2 regions of the Paenibacillus sp. FSL H8-0537 genome follow, and region 1 is predicted to be linked to the other one. Evidence: riboswitches for the same ligand, from Rfam matches in the RefSeq annotation. Region 1 holds a riboswitch; the other holds the start of a gene.
What was found. A riboswitch is a leader RNA that binds a small molecule or an ion and turns the genes downstream of it on or off. The one in region 1 is predicted to bind cyclic di-GMP.

Region 1 (3,393 bases):
TGTGATGGAGGAGCAAATTTCCCGCTATAGTCCGGAGGATGCGCGGCGGTATCGGGCTTTTATGGCCGAGGCAGCGGTGATGTATGGACAGGCGGAGCGTCATTTTATGAACAAAATGATGGTTTCCTGGCAGGATAAGCTGAGTCCTGGGCTAGCGGCAGCATTTGTCCGCATTCGCCCCCTGACGAAGCTGTCCGTGCTGCTGCGCCGTTATTTCCGTCATCCCAATACACTGGCCTTGTTTGGACGTTATGCGACCTATGTCGGCTCGGCCCCTAATCGGGCGCCAGCCATCTTCGCGATGCTGCCGCATGTGGAGGCGGAGCTTGGCATTTTCGGCGTTCGTGGGGGCACGTACAGCATTATTGAAGGACTTCGCCAGCTGGCGGAGGAAATGGGGGCGGAAATACACACCTCGACACGTGTACAGCGCATTGTTGCCAGTGGCGGCCGTGTAAGCGGGGTAGAGACGGACGGCGGTTTTGTGCCCGCTGATCTGGTTCTCGCGAACGGTGATGTGCTTTCCGTATGCCGAGATTTGCTCGGCGAGCAGCTGCGGCCCGCGATGACAGACCGCAAAATGGCAAGCTACGAGCCTTCGCTGTCTGGCTTTGTCACTCTTGCCGGCATTCGCAGACGTTACGATAAGCTGCTGCATCATACTGTATTTTATCCGCAGCGGTATGGGGAAGAATTTGAGGCGATTTTCGAGCGCCGCGTGGCGCCCGCTGATCCTGCGATCTATATATGCTGCTCTGCCTATTCAGAACCGGACATGGCGCCGGAAGGCGGCAGCAACCTGTTTATTTTGGCGAATGCCCCTTATACGTCGGACGCTTGGAGCTGGGAGAGGGAGGCGGAGCGTTATCAGGAACGTCTGTTGAAGCAGTTAGCTGCCTATGGCTTGGTGGGACTGGAACGGAATATGGAGCAGCTTGCTGCTTATACGCCGGAGGATCTGGAGCGGGATACGTCAGCATTTCGCGGCGCCATCTATGGCATTTCCTCGAATTCAGCGAAGCAGACGTTTATGCGGCCGTCCAATCGTGCGGATTTGCGTGGACTGTGGTTTGCAGGCGGAACGACCCATCCCGGCGGAGGAACGCCGATGGTTGCCATGTCAGGGCTGCTCACCGCAGAGGCGATGATTCGGCAGCATTCTTGAAAGAATCTAATGGTGCAAAAGAAAAGCCGCGTCTGGCTGGGTGCAGTAATGCATCCAGCCAAGCGCGGCTTATTTTTTATAACATGGGGCTCATGCCCACAAACTAAAAAGGGTCAAATAAAATAAAAAACCCTTCTAGGATTAGAGGGCCTGCTTGAAACAACTTATTAAATATCGGGACGACACGATTTGAACATGCGACCCCCTGGTCCCAAACCAGGTGCTCTACCAAGCTGAGCTACGTCCCGGGAAAAAAATGGTGCCGTCGAGAGGACTTGAACCCCCAACCTACTGATTACAAGTCAGTTGCTCTACCAGTTGAGCTACAACGGCGTGTTTATGAATCGGACACAAGATGTATTATGCCACAGAAGTTTAGGAGGATGCAATACCTTTTTTTAATTTTTCGAAAAAAAATTCGGGCAGCAGTCAAATGCCCGAATCGGCCTATTTTTTAACTTTAAAATGAACGACTGCGCTGTACAGCATTTTCCCGCGATCGGGATGAAAGACCGCATGATGGCTAATAGCGTGAACTTGTAAAAGCAGTGCCTTATTCGCTTCAATTTGCTGGTCAATATGCTTCTCCAGCGTTCGTAAGTCAAAAGCCTCAAAGAATTCGATTTTATCCTCAATTAAATCTAGTCGAAAATCCATCATTAACCCCCTCAAATCTCTTGCATGCCTAGCTTTCGTTAATAGTATAACGTTGTTCAGCACTAGTTTCAAAGTATCATGTCGGCTAATCACGTTTTTTGTAATTTACAAAAGGGTTTTCCTAAATTATACTTTAAAAGTGTCGAAATAAATAGAAAATTACATACTGAAAAAGGCAAACTTATTGAAAAATAAGGGCGCAAAGTTATGGGCCTAAGGTATTAAGCTATGGCTGCCAAACTACCGGTACAGGACTATAGGCTGATTCAGCTATCCAACTCGTAACGGTGATTGAAAAGCTTTTGTTTTTTTTCAGTGTAAGTAGGAGAGATGGAGTGAAAATGGTGATTAACCGATTGAAAAAGGCAAAATGGTTAAAATGGACATCAGGGGTTTCTGATTTCTTGAAGAAACAAAAGGTCACAACGAAGCTGCTGTTCATTACTTCATTAATTACTTTGTTTAACGTGGTGGCTGGCGGTTGGATTTTTATGCAAAATGCTTCGGTTAGAAGTACAGTGAATGCTTCAAATGAGCTTCAGGAGGCCAAAAAGGAATATCAAGGTGTATCGGATTCGATGCTGCGCACGCTGCTTTCGATGATTGATGCAGTAGAAAACGGCAGCACTGGCGATGATGGAATCAATCTGGCGCTTAAGACGATGCCGGAACGGGTAGAAAAGCTGAAGTCTATACTGGCCTCTCTGGATGCGAAATATCCTCACGGAGATAATGGCAATGCCTATTCGAACCAAGGCAATGTGTTTGGTCTTGCGTTGGAGCAGCTCAACAATGAAAACGGCAATTATAGCCAGCTGACGATTGAAGATCGTTCCGCCAAGGTCAAACAGCTTGTTAGTACATATACGATTGTTCTCAGCTTTGCGAATGAAACGGTAGAAAAATGGCTTGAAGTGGATTCGATTGCAACTCAAGATGCATTGAACAGAAGTCTTGCGGCTGCCAATACGATTATTATAATCAATATTGTGCTGCTTGCCGTTTTGCCGTTCCTCATGTCCTATTCGTTAAGCCAGAATGTGAAAAAAGGCATCGTTGGCTTAATGAAGCGAATTGCCTCCTATCAAAATAACGATTTTACGTATGATGGGAAGCTGGATCGCCAAGATGAATTTGGTCAAATTGACCGTTCGCTGGAGCAAATGGGAAGTGCGCTTCGCGACACGCTTCGTTCGACTATGGATGTCAGTACGGTTGTTCTGCAAGCCTCGCGCAATATGGGCGATATGATTGTTCGCAATCAGAATGCTTCCGAGCAGGTGAAAGAAGAGATTGGCAACGGCAAAACGATTTTGATGACCCAGTATGATGATGCCACCTCCATCTCTGCCGTAACGGAGCAAATATCGGCAAGCTCGCAGCAAATTGCTGCTTCGACCGAATATATTAACCGCGATATGAAAGAAATGAGAGAGTCGTCGCGCACAGGCTCCACCGATATGAAGGGCGTCGTGCAAATGGTCAATCAGACGGTGCAGCAATTTGCCCGAGTAACCGAATCCTTTGACCGGATTAATGAGCGCTACAATAATGTAACGAAGTTTTTGGGC
Region 2 (3,393 bases), 2.6 Mb from region 1:
AACGAGAAAAAGGGGGACACGCGAATGGAATTCACCTTATTACATCCTTCCGATCAGCTGGTCATGATGATGGAGCGCATTTACGGTTATGGCATGACGACGACTTCAGGCGGCAATTTATCGATTTTGGATGATAATGGCGATCTGTGGATTACGCCGGCGGGTATTGATAAGGGTGAGCTGACGCGACAGGACATCGTTTGTGTGAAGGCTGACGGTACGATTGCAGGCAATCACCGGCCATCGAGCGAATACCCGTTCCATCAGATGATTTATCGCAGAAGGCCGGATATTCGGGCGGTTGTTCATGCACATCCACCGGCGCTTGTGGCGTTCAGCATGGTGCGTAAAGTGCCAAATGTCCGTCTGCTGCCGAATGACTATTTGATCTGCGGCGAGGTGGGCATGGCGAAATACGGCTTGCCGGGAAGCGCGGAGCTGGGTGAAAATATAGCGGATGTATTCAGCGAAGGCTTGAACACGATTATGCTGGAAAACCACGGCGTCGTGGTAGGCGGCCGCGATTTATTTGAAGCCTTTCAAAGATTCGAGACGCTGGAATATTGCGCGCGGATGGAGATACAGGCGAATCGGATTGGGACGCCAGTAACGCTGGCGGCCGAACAGCTGGCGGATACGAGGGAGGTGCTGCTGGAGGCGTTCGTACCGGACTTTTACAGCAGTGAGGAGAAGGAAGCACGCCGGGAGATGTGCAAGCTCATTAAGCGTTCTTACGATCAGCGGCTGTTTACGAGCACACAGGGGACCTTTTCCCATCGGGTCGGTGAAAATTCCTTCATTATTACGCCGTATGATCAGGACCGTAAATATGTGGAGCCAGCAGATCTCGTACGCATCGACGGCGGGAAGAAGGAGGTGGGCAAGGTGCCTAGCCGCTCGGTGCAGTTTCACCAGCATATTTATGAGACGCAGCCGCATGTGAACTCGGTTATTATTGCCCATCCGCCCAACATTATGGCGTTTGCGGTGACGGAGGTGCTGCTGGATTCGCGGACGATTCCGGAAAGCTATATTTTGCTGCGGAATATTCCTAAGCTCCCGTATGGAGATTTGTATACGAAGCCGCAGGCGGCGGCACAGCTTTTTCAGGAGAACACACCCATCGTCATTGCCGAAAATGACTGCGTCATCGTCACTGGGCAAAGCCTGCTGAACGCCTTCGACCGCCTAGAGGTCGCCGAATACAGCGCGAAAGCAACCATTTCAGCGAAAAACATTGGCGCTATTGTGCATATGGAGCAGTCGAGGATTGCGGAGCTGGAGCAGGCTTTTGGGTTGAAGTAGGTCAATTGGCCTGAATCATTTCACCTAAATTAATAGGGAAGTGAACTTAAATATGATGGTAGATGTCCAGCCTGCGGATTTGCGGGTTGGGCATTTTTTTGTTGATAGTAAGACTTAGGATATAGATAACAGATGAAAAGGAAGATTATTGTGAGTTCAAATAGGATTAACTGGAGATAAATAAAAATATTTATTTTTATGACTTATGTAGTATAAAATTTCAAATATCCAACCGATATACTAAGTACAAAGAACTATTATTTCAAAGGTTGGTTTAAAAATCAACAAGCCCATTGAAATTGAAAAAGGCAAACCTGATCGAAAGACAGGGACGCAAAGCCACGGGTCTTCACGGAAAACCATCATTATGGTTGCCGTATGACAGCCGGGCCGCCAAAAGTAAATGGGTCTTTTTTATTTGCCGCCAGAGGGTGGCGACAGCCGTTTTTCTTAATAGAGGAGGATATTCAAATGTATTTTAGTCAGATTAAGCAAGGTGTAATAAGAGTATTGTGCTTGTCATTAATCATTCATTTGTTCTTGCCTTCGATCTGGAGCGATTCTACGGAGGCTGCCACGGCATTTCGAGGCGTTAATATTCAGTTTAAAGCAGCTGATGCTTTAGCAGCAGATGGCTATTTGGCCGACCATGGGGATGAGTATGGTCCACATAATGGATACTTCTATGGTTGGAATATGGATCATACGCAGTCTACGGTTACGGGAAGCACCTACGATGCTCCGCTTCTAAACTCTTCTATTCAAGTGCAAGAAGGGGGCGAATGGGAGATTGAGCTGCCGAATGGCAGATATAACGTGAAGGTCAGTGTCGGAAGCTCTGTATATGAAAGCAATAATACGCTTAATGTCGAGGGAAACACTTTTTGGGAGAATACAGAGCTGCCAGCTGGCGGGCAAGTGACTTTCCATAAGGGGGTTGTCATTGCTGACGGGAAACTGACGCTCCATGCAGGCAGCAGCGAAGATACAACCGCTATTCAGTATATCGAGATTAAATCTCTAGAGCCTATTATTCAAACGATTCCAAAGCCGCAAATTGGAAATCCAGCGGAGCAAAACAAGCTGCAGGGCAATAAAATTATTATTTCTGGCAATCAAAATAATGAGCATAATGCGCTGCCCTTTATTCGGGTAGGCGATTTGAATCCGGAAATTAGCCGGTATATGAATGCAGAAATGGCTTCACTCGAAAGCAGTCTGGCGGCATCCAATCCGTCATTTATCTCCTGCAATAACTGCAGTGCCTCAGGTCTGGAGGCAGCAATCAATAACAGCAGCAGTGATATGGTCGCTGTAACGGTGGGCCATTTAAATTTAGATTCCTCATTGACATTGGGCTCGCCTACAAAACCGGTTTATGTCATTGCAGAGGGGATTAATACGAACAATAAGCTGTCCATTACGGTTTATGGAACTTTGGTCGTCAATGGAAGCATGAATGCGAACACCGAGCTGACTATAGATATTAAAAAACCGAATGATTCCACTCGGACAATGGGAGGGAATTTATGGGTCAAAGGTTCCTTGCACTTGAATAATAATTCTAGCGTCTCGATTGCGGATAATTTCATAGCTGGAAGCCTTACTTATAATAGCGGCCTGCTTCATGTACAAGCGGGAAGAGTTATTGTGCCTGGAAGTCTTCATATTAATACAAATGTAAATATGAATATTGATGAGGAAATGGTAGTTGGCAGTCTGGTTTCCAATAATCAGCAAGCCAATATTTCTGTAAAACGTGGAGATTTATTTATTCAAGGCGATATGCATGTTAACAATCACTTGAATATTGAGACTGGAGGCATCGTTGCCATCGGAGGCGGCATTACAGCTAATCAGAAACCGATTATTAATATCGGAGTTGGTACTGAAGGGGAAACAAAGCTGAAATATTTGGCGGCAGGATTAAAGGCGGAATATTTTACAGAGGAAAATTTGGATGGTGAAAAAATGACGGTGCTAGAGCAGCCTGCATTGCAAGGCAAGGCTCCTGTATCTTCAACAGGCCTAAATGATGGACGGTTTTCTGTCAGATGGACCGGACAAATCCAGCCTTATTATGCAGAG

Region 2: linked by a shared signal. The riboswitch ahead of MHB80_RS22060 (PA14 domain-containing protein) and the one ahead of MHB80_RS10825 (methyl-accepting chemotaxis protein) in region 1 are both predicted to bind cyclic di-GMP.

What each region holds. Positions count from the first base shown of each region.
Region 1 covers NZ_CP150290.1:2,586,580-2,589,972, forward strand. Annotated here, with positions in the region: gene crtI (phytoene desaturase family protein) at 1-1,165, shown strand, start outside; tRNA gene MHB80_RS10810 (tRNA-Pro) at 1,340-1,413, opposite strand; tRNA gene MHB80_RS10815 (tRNA-Thr) at 1,423-1,498, opposite strand; gene MHB80_RS10820 (YrzA family protein) at 1,613-1,822, opposite strand; cyclic di-GMP riboswitch class I at 1,987-2,070, shown strand; gene MHB80_RS10825 (methyl-accepting chemotaxis protein) at 2,227-3,393, shown strand, end outside.
Region 2 covers NZ_CP150290.1:5,234,558-5,237,950, reverse strand. Annotated here, with positions in the region: gene MHB80_RS22065 (class II aldolase/adducin family protein) at 25-1,305, shown strand; cyclic di-GMP riboswitch class I at 1,603-1,703, shown strand; gene MHB80_RS22060 (PA14 domain-containing protein) at 1,777-3,393, shown strand, end outside.